2 linked regions of the Kribbella sp. NBC_01245 genome follow. The protein of the gene in region 1 binds, or shares a complex with, the protein of each later gene. Links are inferred from orthologs where the notes say so. Each region holds a gene or a part of one and is shown on either strand. Other genes may lie near its edges. The genes, in order: pcrA and uvrB.

Region 1 (10,027 bases):
CGGAGATCCCGTACGCCGACGTGGGCGGCCGCCGCGGTCTGCTCCGCACGGCGTACGTCGGGCATCTCGGCGCGATCGCGGTCCGGCTCGAAACCGCCTGCCTGCCCGTCGGTGACGATGCAGTAGGTCACCTCGATACCCGCGCGAGTCCAGTTCGCGATGGTGCCGGCGCCACCGAAATCGAGGTCGTCCGGGTGCGCGACGATCGCCAGCACCCGCTCGATTTCGGCGTCAGGACGGGGCTTCGCGATCGGAATCGTCATCCGTGCATTGTGGACGATACGGATCTTGTCGGTGGCACGGCCTAGGGTAGATACCGATGACCACGCTCTTCTCTCCAGACGAACTCCCGATCCCGCTCGAGACTCCGCCGGCGTTGCGCAAGGTGGGGCCCGAGGAGCTGCTGGACGGGCTCAACCCGCAGCAGCGGGCCGCTGTCGTGCACGCGGGTAAGCCGCTGCTGGTGGTGGCCGGTGCCGGCTCGGGCAAGACCAGGGTGCTGACCCGGCGGATCGCGTATCTGCTGGCCGCCCGGGATGCCCACCCGGGGTCGATCCTGGCGATCACGTTCACCAACAAGGCCGCGGCCGAGATGCGTGAGCGGGTGACCGAGCTGGTCGGCGGCCGGGCGAAGATGATGTGGGTCTCGACGTTCCACTCGTCGTGTGTGCGGATTCTGCGCCGCGATATCAAGCGATTCGGCATCAGTTCGACGTTCTCGATCTACGACGACACCGACTCCAAACGGCTGATGACGCTGGTCTGCCGCGATCTCGACCTGGACGTCAAACGCTATGCGCCGCGCGCCGTACTGAACTGGATCTCCACCCAGAAGAACGAGCTGATCGACTACGAGGCGGCCGCCGCGAAGGCGTCGAACCACCTCGAGGAGACGTACGCCGAGTGCTACAAGACGTACCAGGAGCGACTCGCCCAGGCGAACGCGCTGGACTTCGACGACTTGCTGATGACCACGGTCAACCTCTTTCAGGCCTTTCCCGAGGTCCGGGAGTACTACCGCCGCCGGTTCCGCCACGTGCTCGTCGACGAGTACCAGGACACGAACCACGCGCAGTACACGTTGATCCGTGAGCTCTGCGCCGACTTCGAGCCGGGCGCGAACGATGGCCCGATGGCGCCGCCGGCCGAGCTGATGGTGGTCGGCGACGCGGACCAGTCGATCTATGCCTTCCGGGGCGCGACGATCCGCAACATCCTCGCGTTCGAAGAGGATTTCACCAACGCCGAGACGATCCTGCTCGAGCAGAACTACCGCTCCACGCAGAACATCCTCACCGCGGCCAACGCTGTCATCAGCCGCAACGAGGGCCGCAAGGCGAAGAACCTCTGGTCCGACTCCGGCCCCGGCGAGCAGATCGCGGTGTACGTCGCGGACAACGAGCACGACGAGGCGCAGTTCGTCGCGGACGAAATCGACCGGCTCACCGACGCGGGTGATGCCAAACCGATGGACGTGGCCGTCTTCTACCGGACGAACGCGCAGTCCCGGGTTTTCGAAGAAGTCTTCATCCGCACCGGCCTGCCGTACAAGGTCGTCGGCGGCGTGCGCTTCTACGAGCGCAAGGAGGTCCGCGACGCGCTGGCCTACCTGCGCGTGCTGGTCAATCCCGAGGACACGGTCTCGCTCCGGCGCATCCTGAACGTGCCCAAACGCGGCATCGGCGATCGCGCCGAGGCGACGGTCGAGGCCCTCGCTCAGCGCGAGCGGATCTCGTTCTCGCAGGCGTTGCGCAAGGCCGAGGACGCGCCGGGAATCGCCAGTCGCTCACTCAACTCGATCACCTCGTTCCTCGAGATCCTGGACGAATTGCAGGCCATGGTCGACTCGGGCGCCCCGCCGGACGACATCCTGGACGTCGCGCTGCACCGCTCGGGCTATCACGACGAGCTGGAGAAATCGACGGACCCGCAGGACGAGACTCGCCTGGAGAACCTGGCCGAGTTCGTCGCGGTCGCGCGGGAGTTCGTCGAGGAGGCCGGCGCCGCGGGCGAACCGTCCGACCTGCAGGCGTTCCTGGAGCGGGTCGCGCTGGTCGCGGATGCCGACTCGATTCCGGACCAGGGCGATGACGGTGGCGTGGTCACGCTGATGACGCTGCATACGGCGAAGGGCCTCGAGTTCCCGGTGGTGTTCCTGACGGGGATGGAGGACGGCGTCTTCCCGCACTCCCGCTCGCTCAACGACATGAAGGAGCTGGAGGAGGAGCGCCGCCTGGCGTACGTCGGGATCACGCGGGCCCGGCAGCGGTTGCACCTGTCGCGGGCGGCGGTTCGCAGCGCGTACGGCGCTCCGCAGCACAACCCGCCATCGCGATTCCTGGACGAGATCCCGGCTGAGTTGCTCGACTGGCGCCGCGACGAGTCCGCGATCACCCGCTGGTCCGGCACCGGTACGTCGTCCGGTGGCTCGAGCGGTTTCACCAGCCGGTACGAGGCGCCGCGTCGTACGGGCGGAGTCGGCGACAAGCCCGTGCTCAGCCTCAAACCGGGCGATCGGGTCGTGCACGACAGCTTCGGGATGGGCAGTGTCGTGGTGGTCCGCGGCGAAGGGCAACAGGCCCAGGCCGATATCGACTTCGGCTCCGAAGGCGTGAAGCGTCTATTACTCCGTTACGCGCCGGTAGAGAAGATCTAGGCCAAGAATCACCCGCCAAACGTTGCGCGAAGTCTGGATATTGAGACAATCGGGGCTTCGAACCTCCGGACGAAGGTGTGCCGATGACACAGCAGCAACGGCGGATCATCCTGGCGGGGGCGAATCCGGGCCTCAGACTGTTCGACGCCGGCGGCCAAGTGGTCGCATTCGCCTCGATCTGGACGGTCGACTGGTCCATCCGCGGTGCCGGTACGGCGATCGTGCTTTGGTACGACGGCCGCGTCCGGGTCATCGCCGATGACGTCGACCTGGCCGCCTGGCTGGAGAGCTATTTCGTCCGGTCGTTCCTCGAGGTGCAAGGCCTGGTTTGGCCCGAACCGGTGATCGAACGCGACCTCGTCCAGGTCTCGATGAACCTGGCCGCCGGGTTGAGCGTCAAAGCCGCCGACGTACAGATCGAGATGTCCGGCGTGCTCGACCGGCGTACCTTTGCCACCGACAACTTCCTGCTCGACGGCGTCGACCACAGCCTCAGCCTGGTCATCGCCCCGGTGCGGGCCGCGCGGCTGACCCTCGGCGGCGAAACCATCCCCGGCAACGTCCAGGTCGACGGCACCCCCGAACGCCCCTCCTCCTCCGCCTTCCTCACCACCGCCGAAGTCTGGCGCCGCTAGTGTCCTGAGTCAGAAGTTCGCACCTCATCTCCGGCGCCCAGGCACGCACCTCGCTGCGTTGTCGTCGGGTCACAATCGAAAAAGATTGCTCCCCTCCTCCGCCTTGCGATGCACGCACCTGGACACCGGAGCTAAGGCACGAACTTCTGACTCAGGACACTAGGTTGGGCGTTGCGGAGGCGGATGGCGCTGAACTCCAGGGTGCTGGTGGTGACTGCGGACCAGAAGGCGTGGAGGTTGGGGAGGACGCGGAGTTGGATGCCGGCTTCCGCGTGCAGGGTGAAGAGGTCGGGGACTCGTTCGGGTGGTCCGAGCGGCAGTACCTCGGGCGCGGTGGAGACCACGGCGGCGTCGTACGGCGTGAAGGTTTCGGACGGCAGGCGGTAGGCGTACAGCTCGACGGTTCGCATGGCCTCGAGCCAGCCGTATTCGATCGCGTGAACGCGGGATTCGCCCGGCCCGATCAGCCGTAGGCGGTCTTGCTCAGAAGTCTGCGGTCCAACCCAGGCCATCGCGCGCGGGCATTGGCGGGGGAACCAGTAGTCGGGGGCGCGGTCGGAATCGACGGCCCACACGTAAGGCGTGGCAAGCGGCGTCGACCGGACGGCGACGACCTGCGGGCGGAATCGCGTGATACCCGGATCCTCGGAGAAGTGCAGGACTTCACCCGGACCAGGACGCATGCGCCGCAGTTTACAAAAGTGAGGGGATTACGGGTGCAGACCGTGGTCGCGGAGCCAGGGCATCGGGTTGATCGCAGTTTCACCGTCGGGTAGCACCTCGAAGTGCAGGTGCGGGCCGGTGCTGTTACCGCTGGAGCCGACCTCGCCGAGCTTGTCGCCGGCGTAGACCAGGTCCCCTACGGAGACCGAGAAGCTGTTCATGTGGCTGTACGACGTGACGGTGCCGTCGGTGTGCCGGACCTTGACCTGACGGCCATACGGACCGGAGAACTCGGCCTGGATGACCTCGCCCTTCATGACGGCGCCGATCCGGGTGCCCAGGTCGGCGGCGAAGTCGGTGCCGGTGTGGTTCCGGGCCCAGCGGGTGCCGCCCTGGCCGAAGGTGGCGGTGATGCGGTAGCCGGTCAGCATCATCTCGGCGCGAGTGGCGGACTGCAGCTTCAGCAGCTCGGCCTTCTCGGCGGCGGCCTTGGCCCGGGCGAGGGCGGTGGCGCGGACCTGGGTGACCTTGCGGTAGGCGTCCAGCTTGGCGGCGCGGGCCTTGGCGGTCCGGTCGGCGGCGGCCTGCTTCTTGACGGAGGCAGTCTGCGCGAGCTGGAGGCGGGACGAGTCCCTGGTGGCGAGTTGGCGACGCTCGATCCGGGCAGTGGTGACGGCGGAGAGCTCGGCCTTGCCCATGGTGGCGTTCAGCGCGGCGATGTTCACCGCGGAGTTCGCCTGGGTGGGTGAGGCGAGGGAGCTGTGGCTGAAACCCACTGCTCCGGCCGCGGCGGCGAGCGCTGCGGTCAAACCGACGATCTGGGAACTGGCTGGGGTGGTACGCCGGGCTACACGATGCTTTGCACTGTGAGGCGCTGGTGCGTTGGGTTTACGCGCAGCGTTGCCTGGCGTGACGCGATTTCTCGCGGCACGGTGCTGGGACACAACGTGGCCTTTCGGTCACAGGGGAGGGGCACTGTCCGCTCCCGGATTCCCGGGGGCTCAAGCACCATAACGGATGGGTCACGAGGCTACAAACCCCGTCCAGGAATATTTTCGTTTCCTTTGCGGTTCGCTGCTTGACCAGGCGTCCTAGGCGACGGCCCCGGTCTCGTCGAGGTGGGACAGCGCACCGGAGATCTGGTGCACGACCTCGCCGTCGAACGGGAGTGAGAGGTGACCCACTCCACTGATGCGCACATTACGCGCGGACAGGTCGGGATGGTCGATCCTCGCCCGGCGTTGCGGAACTATCAGCTGGTCTACATCGCTGTAGAAGGCCAGGAAGCGCGTTTTGCACCCTGGCGCGGGCTCCGCGAGCTCTGCCATCAGGTCGCTGTCCGGGCGTAATTGCTTCACCAAGGGCCACGGCAGCAGCCGGGCCGCCTGGGTGCCCTGGTGTGGCGTGCCAAGCGTGACGCAGGTGTGCACCCGCTCATCCCCGCCCAGTCGCTGCACGTAGTACCGGGCGATCAGGCCGCCGAGGCTGTGCCCGATCACGTGGATCCGCTCGTAGCCGGCCTCCGCGCACAGCGCCTCGATCTCGGCGCCCATCCGCTCGGCGGTACGACGTACGTCGAGGGTGAGCGGGGAGTACGAGAACGTGCGCAGCCGGCTGAAACCGCGACGGAGCAGATTGCGCCGCATCAGCGCGAAGACGGTGTGGTTGTCGATGATGCCGTGAGTCAGCACGATCGGGGTGGCGGCCGCCTCGACGTCGCCGATCAGCAGACCGCGTTGAGCCGGGGTCAGGCTGTCCAGGTTCAGCCGGTCGGCGCGATGCTCGGAATCGCGAACCAGGCCGAGTGGGTACATCGCCAGGTGGGTGGTCAACCAGCCGATCTCCACCGCGGCACCCTGGATGACCTTCGGCGACAAGGCCGAGCGAGCGCCGTACTTCAGTCCCTCGAGGGCCTCGCGGATACCGCTCCGGCTGGCCTCTTCCGGCTCTGCGGTCATGGGCGGCTCCTCACTTCATCGAACCCCCCGCGCGAACTGGTCCGATCTCTTTCGACGGTAACCGATTTCAGGGCCACGTGTGGGCGAACACACGCCTGTGTGTCTTATCTGCAACCGGCGGCTCGGATAGCCTGCGGCCAGGAGCCTTGGCGCAACGAAGCGCCTGTGCACTGGACTATGCGGAGGCCTGTCATGTCAGCCACCAGCCCGTTGCGGGTCGTCGTCGCCAAGCCTGGGCTCGACGGTCATGACCGGGGTGCGAAGGTGGTCGCCCGCGCCCTGCGTGACGCCGGGATGGAGGTCGTCTACACCGGCCTGCACCAGACCCCGGAGCAGATCGTGGAGACGGCCATCGCCGAGGACGCGGACGCGATCGGCCTGTCGGTGCTGTCCGGCGCGCACATGACCTTGTTCAAGAAGGTCCGGGAGCTGCTGATCGCCCGCGAGGCCGACGACATCGTGGTGTTCGGCGGCGGCATCATTCCCGAGGCCGATCTGGAGCCGCTGGCCGAGCTCGGCGTGCACAAGATCTTCACCCCCGGCGCGACCACGGTCGAGATCGTCGAGTGGGTCCGCGCGAACGTCGGTGACGCCTCGGCGGCCGAGCACGCTACCGGTAACGCGGGGTCAGCTCAGTCCAGCTGAGACCCGATGTCCTGAAAGTGACAGTTACCGGCGGGTAATACCGAATCGTTAAGCCCTTACCGGTTGTGCGGCGCGCCAAATAGCGATCGCATTACAGCCATGCGCTGTCCGTTCGCCGACCGCGAATTTTCCGGCAGGTGTGGCTTAGAGCACATCGCCCGAATCTCGGTTACTGTCCGGACATGGACTCGCAGCGGGGGACTGCGGGTACCTGCGCAAAGACAGTGTTGTCTTATCGGAAGAGGGCAGGTGCACGATGAGGTTTGAACGATCACAGTCCCGCAGGGCAGCCGTTGTCGCCATGAGCGTCAGCCTGGTGCTGCTCGCGTCAGCCTGTGGTGGCGGCGATGACGGTGGCGGCGGATCTGGCGACAGCACCGCGCTCGAAGGCCGTGGCCCGATCACCTTTGCCACTGGCAAGGACACCTCCGGAAACCTCAAGAGCCAGGTCGACGCGTGGAACGCGGCGCACGCGGACGAGAAGGTCGAGGTCAAGGAGCTGCCGGAGTCCGCGGACCAGCAGCGGGCCCTGATGATCCAGAGCGCGCAGAGCCAGTCCGACGCCTACAGCGTGCTCAACCTGGACGTGGTGTGGACCGCCGAGTTCGCCGCGAACCGCTGGGTCGTCGCGCTGCCCGAGGACAAGTTCCCGGACCTGGGCAAGTTGATCCCGGCAACGGTCGACACCGCCAAGTACCGCGACAAGCTGTACGGCGTACCGGTGACGTCCGATGGCGGTTTGCTCTACTACCGCAAGGATCTGCTCGACAAGGCGGGCGTGCAGCCGCCGAAGACCTGGACCGAGATGACCGCGGCCTGCCTGAAGGTGCAGGCGCTGCCGGAGTCCAAGGGCATGAGCTGCTACGCGGGCCAGTTCGAGAAGTACGAAGGCCTGACGGTGAACTTCTCCGAGGCCATCAACTCCGCGGGCGGTGTCGTCGTCGGTGAGGACGGCAAGCCCAACGTGGACACCCCGGAGGCACTTGCGGGCCTGACGCAACTGGTGAACGGCTTCAAGACGAAGGCCATCCCCAGCGCTGCGATCACCTACAAGGAAGAGGAAGGCCGTCGCGCCTTCCAGGAGGGCAAGCTGCTCTTCCACCGCAACTGGCCGTACGTCTACGCCCTCGCGGGTAAGACCGACGGGTCGTCGAAGATCAACGGCAAGTTCGCCGTTGCGCCGCTGCCGGGTAAGGACGGCCCGGGCGTCTCGACCCTGGGTGGTCACAACTACGCGATCAGCGCCTTCACCAAGAACAAGGCGACCGCTGCGGACTTCATCAACTTCATGGCCAGCGAAGAGCGTCAGAAGGCCAATGTCGAGAAGACTTCGCAGGCGCCGACCTGGGCCGCGCTGTACGACGATGCCGGGCTGCAGAAGCAGTTCCCGTACCTCGCCCCGCTGAAGGCCTCGATCGACACCGCGAAGTCGCGGCCGAAGGTGGTCAAGTACGGCGATGTCAGCACCGCCATTCAGGACGCGGCGTACAACGCGCTGACCTTGAAGACGGAGCCGAAACAGGCGCTGACGGATCTGCAGACCAAGTTGAGTTCGCTCATCACTCAGTGATCGATATGGCCGGGTCGGTGTACCGCGAACGTTGCGGGACACCGACCCGTCCTGTCCCCGCGCCGGCCCGGCCGGCGCCACGTTGGAGGCAGAGATGAGTGAAGCAAGTCCGGCCGAAACCCGGCCGGGGAAAACCCAGAGAGTTCGCCGCCACGACGAAGGAACGGGCCGCCTGGCGGCCGTCCTGCTGTCACCGACCTTGATCGTGCTCGCGCTCGTGGTCGTCTACCCGATCCTGTCGGCGCTGCGGGAATCGCTGTATACCAGCGGCCAGAGGGTGGACGAAGAGGGATTCATCGTCCAGGGGTCAGAGTTCGTCGGCCTCGACAACTACACCGCGATCTTCTCCGGTGAGGTCGGGGACCGATTCTGGAACGCGTTCTACAACACCACCTTCTTCACCGTCACCTGCGTGACCCTCGAGACGATTCTCGGTGTCGCGATGGCGCTGGTGATGCACAAGGCGTTCAAGGGCCGCGGCATCGTCCGGGCCAGCATCCTGGTGCCGTGGGCCATCCCGACCGTGGTCTCGGCGCTGCTCTGGAAGTGGATCTTCCAGGCCGACGGCGCCGCGAACGCGCTGATCGGCGCCGAGATCCTGTGGTCGACCGAGGGTTGGCAGTCGGTGCTGTCGGTCATCATCGCCGACACCTGGAAGACGGCCCCGTTCATCGGACTGCTGGTGCTGGCCGGTCTACAGACCATCCCGGAGGAGATCTACGAGGCGGCCAAGGTGGATGGCGCGAGCCCCTGGCAGCAGTTCGTCCGGATCACCCTGCCGCTGGTCAAGCCCGCGCTGCTGGTCGCCGTACTGTTCCGCATGCTCGACACGTTGCGGATCTTCGACCTGCCGTTCGTGCTGGTCGGCCCCGGCAAGGAATCGGTCGAGACACTGTCGATCCTGGCCTTCCTGGAAGCCAGGGAGACCAGATACGGGCCGGCGGCCGCCTACGCGACGATCTTGTTCCTGTACGTCGCCGTGGTGGCCTTCATGTTCGTCAAGCTGCTGGGTGCCGACGTCATCGGCGAGAAGTCGGGCAAGCCGAGTAAGCCGGTCAAGGGCAAACGAGGCCGGGGCAAGTCGGTGGATAGGCCGACCGATTCGGCCGCGGTCGGCGTGGGGAGTGCTGTCTCATGAGCAAGATGTCCGCTGAAACCAGTGCCTGGCGCCGGTATCTACCGCTGATCGGTGTCGGGCTCATCGTCATCTATTGTTTGCTGCCGTTCTATTGGATGGTGGTATCGGCCTTCCGCCGGCCCAACGATCAGTTCGACAACTCGATCATCCCGGCACCCTTCTCGATCGAGAACATCAAGGACGTCTTCGATCCGAACAACGGGTTCGGCCGGTCGTTGCTGAACAGCCTGATCGTCGCCGGTACGACGACCATCCTCACGTTGATCGTCGGCCTGGTAGCGGCGTACACGCTGGCGCGGCTGGAGTTCCGGTTCAAGAACGTGATGCTCGGGATCATCATCACCACCTCGATGTTCCCCGGTATCTCGCTGGTGATCCCGCTGCTGAAGTTGTTCGTCGACATCAAGTGGATCAACACGTACCAGGCGATGATCGTGCCCAGCCTGTCGTTCGCCCTGCCACTGGCGATCTGGACCCTGACGACGTTCTTCCGTCAGATGCCCAGAGAGCTCGAGCAGGCGGCGATGGTCGACGGTTGTACGCCCGCGCAGGCCTTCCGCAAGGTCATCCTGCCGCTGGCCGCACCAGGTGTGTTCACGACGGCGATCATCACCTTCATCGCAGCCTGGAACGAGTTCCTGATCGCGGTCAGCATGATCGACAAGAAGGAGATCCAGACCGCGAACGTGGTGATCCAGCAGTTCACCGGCACCTCCGGTCGGGATCAGCCGTTCGGCAGTCAGATGGCGGCGGGCGTCATCG
Region 2 (10,025 bases), 2.2 Mb from region 1 along the record:
CTCGGGGCGCTCCCGGTGGCCATCATGGTCGCGGCCTTCGCCCTGCCGATCGTCTACATCATCTACTTGTACGACGTGAACCTCTGGGAGGACGAGCCGATCCCGGTGGTCGCCGCGGCCTTCGTCGCGACCGGCGTACTCGCGGCCATCTTCACCTGGTTGTGGCGCGGCAACTTCGGCCTCGCGGTCGAGGGCGTCGGCGAGATCGGGTCCGGCCCACGGGTGCGCGACCTGCTCGTGATGGCACTGCTGGTGCCGCTCGTGTCCGAGGCGATCCGTCAGCTCGGCCCGGTCTACCTGGCATCGCGGCCGAAGTACGACGACCTGATGGACGGTCTGACCTTCGGCGTCGTCGCGGGTGTGGGCTTCGCCTGCTTCGAGACGTTGGTGCTGCACTGGGCGTGGATCAGCGGAGGCTTCGCGGGTCCCGGCGCCAGCGCGGGTATCTGGGTCAGCATCGTGGTGCTGCAGGGCTTCGTGAAGCCGCTCATCTACGGTACGGCGTCCGGCCTCGCGGCAGCCGAGTTCTCCGGCCTTGGCGAGGGGTACGACGGTTTCACCCCGCGGTACTTCGTGGGCCTGTTGCAAGCCGTCGGGGCGAACGTACTTTTCTGGGCCGGCATCTACCTGCTCTCGTTCGTCGGAGGCCAGGGGTCTCTCGTAGGCGCCGCACTTGGCGTGGTGTGGGGATTGCTCCTCCTGGGCGTACTGGTCATCCGGGTCCGGACTGTGCTCCACAAGGGTCTACTCGAGGCTGCACTGGAGTCGGCCGCTCGTGGCGGTTCGAACCACGCGTCCGGCGCTCTGGCCTTCTGTGCTCGCTGTGAGATGCCACTGATCGCGCACTCCGACTTCTGCTCCGCCTGTGGCAGTTCGGTCCGATCGACGCCCAAGGGCGCGCGCGGTGCGGCAACGCCGCCAGCCGTGGCACCGACCGGATACGACGCCTCGACTCGTGAAGAGGAGCCCCAGGCATGACCGACAACCAGAACCCGCCGTACGGCCCGGGCGGACCCGGTCAGACCGGTTATCAGGGTCAGCCTGCTTATCCCGGGCAGCAGCCGCCGCAGGGGCCTCCGCCTGGGTACGGACCTCCGCCTGGGTACGGCCAGCAGCCACCGGCCCAGCCGCCGTACGGTGGACAGCCGGGTCAGCCGGGTCCTGGACAGCCGTACGGGGGTCAGGGACCTCAGGGGCAGCAGTACGGCGGTCAGCCGGGCCCTGGTGGTCAGCCGGGCTATCCGCCGCAGGGTCAGTGGAATCAGGGCGGCCCGGGTGGTCCCGTTGGCTGGGGTCCTGGTGGTGCGCCCGCTCCGAAGAAGAGCAACGCGCAACTGCTCGTGCTCGCGATCGGCGGGTTCGTCGTGGTCGCGATCATCGGTGCCGTGCTCGCGTTCACCCTCAACCGCGGTGACGACAAGAACGAGGCCGATCCCGGTCCGGTCGTCAACTCCCAGCCGACCGAGGCGCCGACCACGGATCCCACGGCCGACCCGACCGCGGATCCCACGGCAGACCCCAGCGGCGACCCGAGCCCGGAGCCGACCGTCAGTACGTCGCCGGAGCCGACTGACGGGCCGACGGATGGGCCGAATGGCACGGACGTCGGGATCGACGCCGGCCATGGTGTGTTCGTGCGGCCGATGCCCGGCTACGTTCGGGCGACGCCGAAGGGCGCCACGGGCGTCTACCTGAAGAAGGACGGACAGGGCGCGTTCTGGGTTCAGACCGGTAAGGGCACGTCGGCGGATGCCACCGCGGTGATGACGCAGGCGATCAACGCCGAGAAGAAGAACATGACCAACTGGCAGACGTCCGCGCCCAAGGTCGATACGCCGCCGGCCGGACGGCAGACCAAGATCACCAAGCTCACGTCCGTCACCTGGACCGGTGAGCTCACCGGTCAGAGCGGCACCGTGAAGCTGGTCGGCTACATCGGCGTCATCGAGCGCAGCGACGGCGTGCTCACGCTGGCCCGCTTCTACGCGCTGCGCAGTGCGGCCGACCAGGCGAAGATCGAGCTCCAGGGCATGATGGCCTCGGTCGTCAAGAGCCAATGAACTCCAAGCGCGGTCAAGGCCCCGGGGACAACCCGTGGGTGAAGAACGAGCCCGGTTCGGGGGACAACGACACCCCCGAGCCGGAGCCCGAGCTGCCGCCATCGCCATGGAACCATCCAGTAGCACCGCCGCCGGGGCATCCCGGTAGCGCGCAGTCCTGGCCCGCCGCACCGGGTGCTCCCGGTGGGGCGGGCCCGGGGACGGCGGGATCCAGCCCGGACACCTGGGGCAACCAGGCAACTCCGGCCGGACCGGCCGGACCTCGGCCGGGGGAGCCGACCGGGTGGGGATCGCAGATCAGCCCGCCGTCGTTGCGGCGGCCGCCACCCGAACCGAAGCGGCGCAAGCTGCCGTCGTTCCTGATCCCGGTCGTCGGGGCCGTGGTGCTGCTGGCCCTGATCGGTACCGGGCTGGTCGTGTTCCTCGGTGGCGACGACAAGCCCAAGACCCTGCCGCCGACGCCCACACCGGCACCGACAGCGGTGAGTACGCCGCCGCCACCGAGCTACACCCCGCCGGCGAACGCGTTGCCGGTCGGGTTCGGCGTTTCGGTCGTACCGGCCGACGGCTGGACCGAATACGCCGCCGAGAAACAGGGCAAGCAGGTCATCGCGCCCGATCCGAACGGGAAGGCGCGAGCCTTCTTCTGGGTCCGGCAGCGGCAGGGCATGACCGCCAAGACGTACCTGCTCCGGGTGGTCGAGGGCGAGACCGGGCCGATGGTGGCCCAGCTCGGCGGCCCACCAAGGAACCTGACGTGCCCGCGCGACGTCCTGGTTGAGTGTGTCGCGATCACGTACACCGGGACCAAGAAGGGTGTGAAGCTGCAGGGTTACGTGGAGGCCTACCGGCGCAAGGACGGTGTGGTCACCGCGATCGACTTCCAGTCGCGGGACGACTTCGCGGCCAAGGCGAAGGCCGACGCAGAGATCATGAAGAAGTCCGTCATCGACAGCATGTAGAACCAGCAGGATCCGAACGCGAAGGACACTCATGAGTCAGCAGTACGGGCCGCCGGGGCAGGGGCCGCAGGGGCCACAGGGACCGGCCGGACAGGGCGGTCCCTGGCAGGGGCAAGGTCCTGGGCAGGGTCCCGGCCAAGGTCCTGGGCAAGGTCCGGGCCAGGGCCAGCCGCCGTACGGGCAGCAGCCGCCGCCCGGGTACAACGCACCCCCGCAGCAGCCGCCGTACGGCGGGCAGCCCGGGTACGGCGGTCAGCCGGGTTACGGCCCGGGTCCGGGTGGGCCGGGCGGCCCAGGTGGACCGGGCGGACCTGTTGGGCCTGGTGGACCGCCGGCGCAGATGGGGCCGTTCGGGTATCCGCCGGGGCACCAGTTCGAGCGCAAGAACAAGGGTCTCGGGAAGATGCAGCTGATCGCCATCGGCGGCGGCGCGCTCGCCGTAGTGCTGGTCATTCTCGGCGTCATCCTGCTGATCCGCGGTGGTGGTGAGGACCCGACGACGCAGCCGACGTCCGAGCCGACGCTGACCAACACCGTCCCGACTTCGGTGCCGACGCCGACCGAGACCACCCCGACCAAGGGCCCGTACGACACCGGTGTCGAGATCGGCCACGGCGTCTGGTTCACGCCGACCAAGGGCTGGGTCAAGGACCCGGTCAAGCGGTCGGGCGCGAGCTACCTGCTGCCCTCGCCGGGTGGCGGCGGCTTCATCGACGGCTGGTTCTGGGCCCGGCAGACCGAGCTGATGGGCGCGAAGGAGTTCGCGCACCGGCTGGTCGATATCGAGTCGAACAACCTCGAGCACGTGGTGATCCGGTCCGGCCGGATCATGAAGTGCCCGACGGAGGCGCTCAAGGAGTGCTACGCGATCAACTACTCGGCCGTGGTGAAGAACAAGTCCGGTAAGAAGGTCGTCTTCGCGGGCTTCGTCCAGGCGTACGAGGACAAGAACGGCCTCACCACCGCGACTGATTCAGCGCTCGGCGGCAAGATCTGGAAAGAGACATATCCGCAGGTCCAGGCCATGATCAACTCCATGCTGAAGTCGTTCTAAGGCCTGAAATCAGAAACTGTCGGTGGCGGGCCGTACGGTGGAGGACATGAGACAGGTGACGGATCTCCAGCGTATGGTCGCGCCGCTGAAAGTGGTGTCCGACTTCGAGCCGGCGGGCGACCAGCCGGCCGCGATCGACGAGCTCGAGCGGCGGATCAACGCCGGCGAGCAGGACGTCGTCCTGCTCGGCGCCACCGGAACGGGTAAGACGGCGACGATGGCGTGGCTGGCGGAGAAGATCCAGCGGCCGATGCTGATCCTCCAGCCGAACAAGACGCTCGCCGCCCAGTTCGCGAACGAGTTGCGCCACTTCTTCCCGAAGAACGCCGTTGAGTACTTCGTCTCGTACTACGACTACTACCAGCCTGAGGCCTACGTGCCCCAGACGGATACGTATATCGAGAAGGACAGCTCGATCAACGAGGAGGTCGAGCGGCTCCGGCACTCGGCCACCTGGTCGCTGCTGACCCGGCGGGACGTGGTCGTGGTCGCGACCGTCTCGTGTATCTACGGTCTCGGTTCAGCCGATGAGTACCTGAACCGGATGATCCACGTGAAGGTCGGCGACGAGATGGATCGCGACGGCCTGCTGCGCAAACTCGTCGGCGTGCAGTACGCACGCAACGACCTGGCCGGCACGCGTGGCACGTTCCGGGTCCGGGGCGACACGCTCGAGGTCTTCCCCGTGTACCAGGAGCTCGCCGTGCGGGTGGAGTTCTTCGGTGACGAGATCGAGCGGGTGATGACGCTGCATCCGCTCACCGGTGAGGTCCTCAGCGAGGAGGAGGAGCTCTACATCGGCGCCGCCACCCACTACGTCACCGCCCCGGAGAAGATGGAGCGGGCGATCACCAGCATCGAGGCCGAGCTGGCCGAGCGGCTGGCGGAGCTGGAGCGTGGTGGCCAGCTGCTGGAGGCCCAGCGCCTCCGGATGCGCACGACGTACGACATCGAGATGATGCGCCAGATCGGGACGTGCTCCGGCATCGAGAACTACTCCCGCCATACCGACGGCCGGGAGCCCGGGACCGCGCCGCACTGTCTGCTGGATTACTTCCCCGAGGACTTCCTGCTGGTCATCGACGAGTCGCACGTCACCGTGCCGCAGATCGGCGGCATGTATGAGGGCGACATGTCCCGCAAGCGCACCCTCGTCGAGCACGGCTTCCGCCTGCCGTCCGCGATGGACAACCGGCCGCTGCGCTGGGAGGAGTTCCTCGAGCGGATCGGCCAGACGGTCTACCTGTCGGCCACGCCGGGGCAGTACGAGCAGGACAAGTCGGACGGGTTCGTCGAGCAGATCATCCGCCCGACCGGTCTGATCGATCCCGAGGTCATCGTCAAACCGACCAAGGGCCAGATCGACGACCTGATCCACGAGATCCGGATCCGGACCGAGCGCAACGAGCGGGTCCTGGTCACCACGCTGACCAAGAAGATGTCCGAGGATCTGACCGACTATCTGCTCGAGATGGGTATCCGGACGCGCTACCTGCACAGCGAGGTGGACACGTTGCGCCGGGTGGAGCTGCTGCGCGAGCTCCGCATGGGTGAGTACGACGTGCTCGTCGGCATCAACCTGCTCCGCGAGGGTCTGGACCTGCCCGAGGTGTCGCTGGTGGCGATCCTCGACGCCGACAAGGAAGGCTTCCTGCGCAGTGGGCGATCGCTGATCCAGACCATCGGCCGTGCCGCCCGAAACGTGTCGGGCGCGGTGTTCATGTATGCGGACAAGATCACGCCCTCGATGGAGATGGCGATCGAGGAGACGAACCGTCGCCGCGAGAAGCAGGTCGCGTACAACACCGCGAACGGCGTCGACCCGCAGCCGCTGCGCAAGCGGATCGCCGACATCACCGACATGCTCGCTCGCGAGGACGCGGACACGGCCGAGCTCCTGGGCAGTGGCCGGTCCCAGAGCCGTGGCAAGGCGCCGGTGCCGGGTGCCCTGGCGAAGGTGAAACCGGGGGAGAAGGCCCGCGAGCTCGCCGGCGGCATGCCGTCGACCGACCTGGCCGATCTCATCCAGCAGCTCACCGACCAGATGCACAACGCGGCGGCCGAGCTGCAGTTCGAGGTCGCGGCCCGCTATCGCGACGAGATCCACGAGTTGAAGAAGGAACTACGCCAAATGGTCAACGCCGGCGCGTCATAAGGGGAGGCGACCGTGCTCGATCATCTCGCGGTGCAGTGTGACGACGTGGCGGCCAGTCGCGCCTTCTTCGAGGGCCTGCTGGCGCCGCTCGGCGTGACCGTGGCGTTGGACTTCGGCGAGGAGCTGGGATTCGCCGGCCCGGACGGCGTAGCGCGGTTCTGGCTCGGGCCGTCGCGGGGTGGTGTCCAGCGCGAGGTGCATATCGCGTTCGCTGCGGTGGATCGTGCCGCGGTGGACGCGGTGCATGCCGCGGCCCTGGAACTGGGTGCGGAGGTGCTGCACGAGCCGCGCGAGTGGCCGGAGTACGAACCGGGCTACTACGGCGTCTTCGTGCGCGACCTCGACGGCAACAACGTCGAAGCCGTCACCCACCAATAGCGGGATGGAGGCGTCATGAGGTTGGGGTCGGAGGGGCTGCTGGAGCACTGTCTGGGTAAGCCGGGGGCTTGGCAGGACGAGCCGTGGGAGGGGGATGTGGTGGCGAAGGTCAGCGACAAGATCTTCGCGTTCCTCGGCAGCGGTGACTCGGTCGGGATCAAGTGCGGCCGGAACCGCGAGGAGGCCGACGAGCTGATCGCGGCCTATCCGGATGACGTCACCGTGATGGCGTATATCGGACGTTCCGGGTGGAATACCGTTCGCCTGGGCGGCAGCGTGCCGGATGACGAGATCCTGGAGCTGGTCGACGCGTCGTACGACACCGTCGTGGCGAAACTACCGAAATCCAGGCGTCCGGCCGCATCCGACACGAGGGCCGACTGAGCCCGTCACAAGGGCCGACTGACAACTCATCTGAGTCAACTGACCAGTCAGCGGGTTGTATTCCCATTTCGCCACGTGACCATCCCAACAGGCAGAACGCGTGTCCCGGATTTGGAACAAACGGGTGCCAGCAGCCAGAATGGGGGTCGTTGAAGGGGAGTATTCCTTCGCAGCGGTATCGTCATCACGGTCGGAGGGCTGCCCCTTCACCCGGTGCCGCTGGCCCGGCCCGCTATCTCAGCGCCAGGCGGAAGAGACCTTCGGAGTCCGTCTTTTCGTCTGAGCTCCGGAGGACCACGTGGAAATTCACCCGTACGTCTGGTACATCACGGTGGGCATTCTGCTCGCGGTGCTGGCCTTCGACGTCTTCATCATCGGGCGCCGCCCGCACGAGCCCACGACCAGGGAATCGGCGACCGCGATCGCCTTCTACATCTCGATGGCCCTGATCTTCGGCCTCGGCGTGTGGTATTTCGCCGGTGGACAGTATGCGGGCGAGTTCTACGCCGGCTGGCTCACCGAGTACAGCCTCAGTGTGGACAATCTGTTCATCTTCCTGATCATCATGAGCCGCTTCGGCGTGCCCAGGAAGTACCAGCAGACCGCGCTGCTGGTCGGCATCATTCTCGCGCTGGTCTTCCGCGGCATCTTCATCGCGCTCGGCGCCGCCGCGATCAACCAGTTCTCGTGGATCTTCTACATCTTCGGCGCCTTCCTCATCTACACCGCGGTCCATCTGGCCAAGCAGGGTGAGAACGACGACGAGGACTACCAGGAGAACGCGGTCATCCGCTTCGCCAAGAACCGTCTGCCCGCCACCGACCAGTGGAACGGCGTCAAGCTGACGCTGACGCAGAACGGCAAGCGCCTGATCACCCCGATGGCGATCGTCATCATCGCGCTCGGTACGACGGACCTGCTGTTCGCGCTCGACTCGATTCCCGCGATCTACGGCCTGACCCAGGAGCCCTTCCTGGTCTTCACGGCGAACGTGTTCGCGCTGATGGGTCTGCGCCAGCTCTACTTCCTGCTCGGCGACCTGCTGCGCCGCCTGGTCTACCTGTCGCTGGGTCTGTCCGTGGTGCTCGCCTTCATCGGCGTCAAGCTCGTGCTGCACGCGATGCACGAGAACGAGCTGCCCTTCATCAACGGCGGCAAGCACATCGAGTGGGCGCCCGAGGTGCCGATCTGGGTCTCGCTCAGCTTCATCGTCATCACGCTGGGCATCACCACCGTGCTCAGCCTGCGCAAGTCCCGCCGCGATGCCGCCAACGGCGTCACCACCGCGCCCGCGGTCGACGACAGCCCGGCCGAGTCCAGCGAGACCGGCGCCACGGCGACCGGCACGAGTGGCACCGCGTCGTCCAATGGTGCCGGGCCGAACGGATCCGCGCCTGGCAAGATCCAGGACGAGGTCAGCAAGTCAGGCAGTTCAGGCAAGAAGTCCTGATTTAAGCCAACACGAAACCCCGGTCCTCCTACGCGGAGGGCCGGGGTTTCGTCGTTCACCAGTCATTGTGCGCCGAGGCTACGTGGATGAGCGGGGGATCAGGGTGGTTGGGAAGGTCACGGCGGCGGGTTGCTGGCCGTTGATGAGGTCGGTCAGCAGGCGGACCATTTCGGCGCTGATGCGCTCGAAGGGCTGACGCATCGTGGTGAGGGCAGGCTGGAGGGTTTCGGCGAGGCCGGAGTCGTCGAAGCCGCCAACGGCGATGTCGCCAGGTACGGAGAGGCCCCGCCCGGCGAGCGTGGTGAGGGCACCGGCCGCCATCAGGTCGGACGCGACAAACACCGCGTCGATGGACGGATCGCGGTCGAGCAGCTCGGCCATCGCCCGCCGACCGCTCGCCCGCGAGTAGTCGCCATGCGCAACCAATTGCTCGTCAAAGCCAGCGCCCAGCTCGTCCCGATAGCCCTGCAGCCGTTGGACGCCACCCGGCGTGTCGAGCGGGCCGGTGATGGTGGCGATGCGGCGGTGATTCCTCCTCAGGGACAGCCGGTCAGGCTCGGCTGTGCACGTTCACAGTGCAGCCAGTCTCAGCCACTTGTCAACGGCGTGTTTCGTGCTGTTTCTTAGGCGTTGCGAGCGCCAGCTCGGCCTGTGAGCGTGCACAGCAATGAGGAGTCAGCTTGAGCCCCAAACCGCAACTGGACCCGCGGCACGGCATCCGTTACGGGGGTGATTACAACCCCGAGCAATGGCCGGAAGAGGTCTGGGCGGAGGACATCGAGCTGATGCGGGAGGCCGGGGTGAACCTGGTCAGCGTCGGGATCTTCTCGTGGGCCCTGCTCGAACCCCGGGAGGGCGAGTACGACTTCGGCTGGCTCGACCGGCTGTTCGACCTGCTGCACGCCGCGGGTATCGGGATCAGCCTCGGTACGCCGACCGCCTCGCCGCCCGCCTGGTTCTTCCACCGCTACCCGGAGGCGCGCGTCGTCAACCGCGACGGTACGACGCTGGGCTTCGGCTCCCGCGGGATGGCCAGCCCGAGCTCACCGGCGTACCGCCGCGCGAGCGTCTCGATCGCGAGTGCCCTGGCCGAGCGGTACGGCGACCACCCGGCGCTCGCCCTGTGGCACGTGCACAACGAGTACGGCGCGCCCGTGTCCGAGTGCTACTCCGACCAGAGCACGCAGGCCTTCCGGGCATGGCTGCAACGGAGATACGAAACGCTCGACGCGCTCAACGCCGCCTGGGGCACCGCGTTCTGGGGTCAGCGGTACGAGGACTGGCAACACGTCTCGGCGCCGGCGGTCTCGGCAAGCGTGGTGAATCCGGCCCAGCGGCTCGACTTCGCGCGGTACACCTCCGATGCGCTGCTGGAGTGCTTCATCCTCGAGCGGGACGCCATCCGCGCGGTCTGCCCGAATGTGCCGATCACCACGAACTTCATGGCCGGCACGTGCGAATCTGTCGACCTGTGGAAGTGGGCCGACGAGGTGGACGTGGTCGCCAACGACCACTACCTGGTCGCCGAGGACGCGCGCAGCCATGTCGGACTCGCGTTGTCGGCTGATCTGACCCGGTCGAT

What was found.
Region 2: the proteins of pcrA (region 1) and uvrB are in contact, whole or in part, in a crystal structure (PDB 7EGT), measured with the Thermus thermophilus proteins. The link is inferred for Kribbella sp. NBC_01245 from one-to-one orthologs. Residues at the interface, in WP_096412145.1 of Thermus thermophilus: His654, Arg656, Phe657, Gln666, Asp668, Glu669, Lys680, Arg681, Leu682, Ser683, Lys685, Tyr686, Ala687; in WP_096411307.1 of Thermus thermophilus: Glu23, Leu25, Arg26, Asp27, Gly28, Glu29, Arg30, Phe31, Arg55, Glu326, Asp327, Phe328, Glu379, Ser382, Gln383, His398, Gly400, Arg401.

What each region holds. Positions count from the first base shown.
Region 1 is NZ_CP108487.1:4,330,060-4,340,086, reverse strand. Bases 1-2,987 are described here. They hold pcrA (DNA helicase PcrA), read left to right. Parts: upstream 1-319; coding sequence 320-2,656; downstream 2,657-2,987. Other genes in these bases: OG394_RS19250 (hypothetical protein), read left to right, coding at 2,740-2,987; OG394_RS19260 (PIG-L deacetylase family protein), read right to left, coding at 1-263. Also shown: more of OG394_RS19250, read left to right, coding at 2,988-3,291; OG394_RS19245 (DUF6886 family protein), read right to left, coding at 3,423-3,974; OG394_RS19240 (M23 family metallopeptidase), read right to left, coding at 4,002-4,763; OG394_RS19235 (esterase/lipase family protein), read right to left, coding at 5,046-5,912; OG394_RS19230 (cobalamin B12-binding domain-containing protein), read left to right, coding at 6,105-6,557; OG394_RS19225 (ABC transporter substrate-binding protein), read left to right, coding at 6,859-8,127; OG394_RS19220 (carbohydrate ABC transporter permease), read left to right, coding at 8,222-9,265; OG394_RS19215 (carbohydrate ABC transporter permease), read left to right, coding at 9,262-10,027. UniProt on the Escherichia coli protein: A helicase with DNA-dependent ATPase activity. Unwinds DNA duplexes with 3'-5' polarity. Translocates on single-stranded DNA with 3'-5' polarity. Initiates unwinding more efficiently from a nicked substrate than double-stranded DNA.
Region 2 is NZ_CP108487.1:2,179,613-2,189,637, reverse strand. What follows is about bases 3,692-6,676. They hold uvrB (excinuclease ABC subunit UvrB), read left to right. Parts: upstream 3,692-4,122; coding sequence 4,123-6,231; downstream 6,232-6,676. Other genes in these bases: OG394_RS09665 (MmcQ/YjbR family DNA-binding protein), read left to right, coding at 6,625-6,676; OG394_RS09670 (VOC family protein), read left to right, coding at 6,244-6,609; OG394_RS09680 (hypothetical protein), read left to right, coding at 3,692-4,076. Outside these bases: OG394_RS09695 (PrsW family glutamic-type intramembrane protease), read left to right, coding at 1-978; OG394_RS09690 (hypothetical protein), read left to right, coding at 975-2,060; OG394_RS09685 (hypothetical protein), read left to right, coding at 2,099-3,022; more of OG394_RS09680, read left to right, coding at 3,054-3,691; more of OG394_RS09665, read left to right, coding at 6,677-6,993; OG394_RS09660 (TerC family protein), read left to right, coding at 7,292-8,443; OG394_RS09655 (LacI family DNA-binding transcriptional regulator), read right to left, coding at 8,522-8,983; OG394_RS09650 (beta-galactosidase), read left to right, coding at 9,124-10,025. UniProt on the Escherichia coli protein: The UvrABC repair system catalyzes the recognition and processing of DNA lesions. A damage recognition complex composed of 2 UvrA and 2 UvrB subunits scans DNA for abnormalities.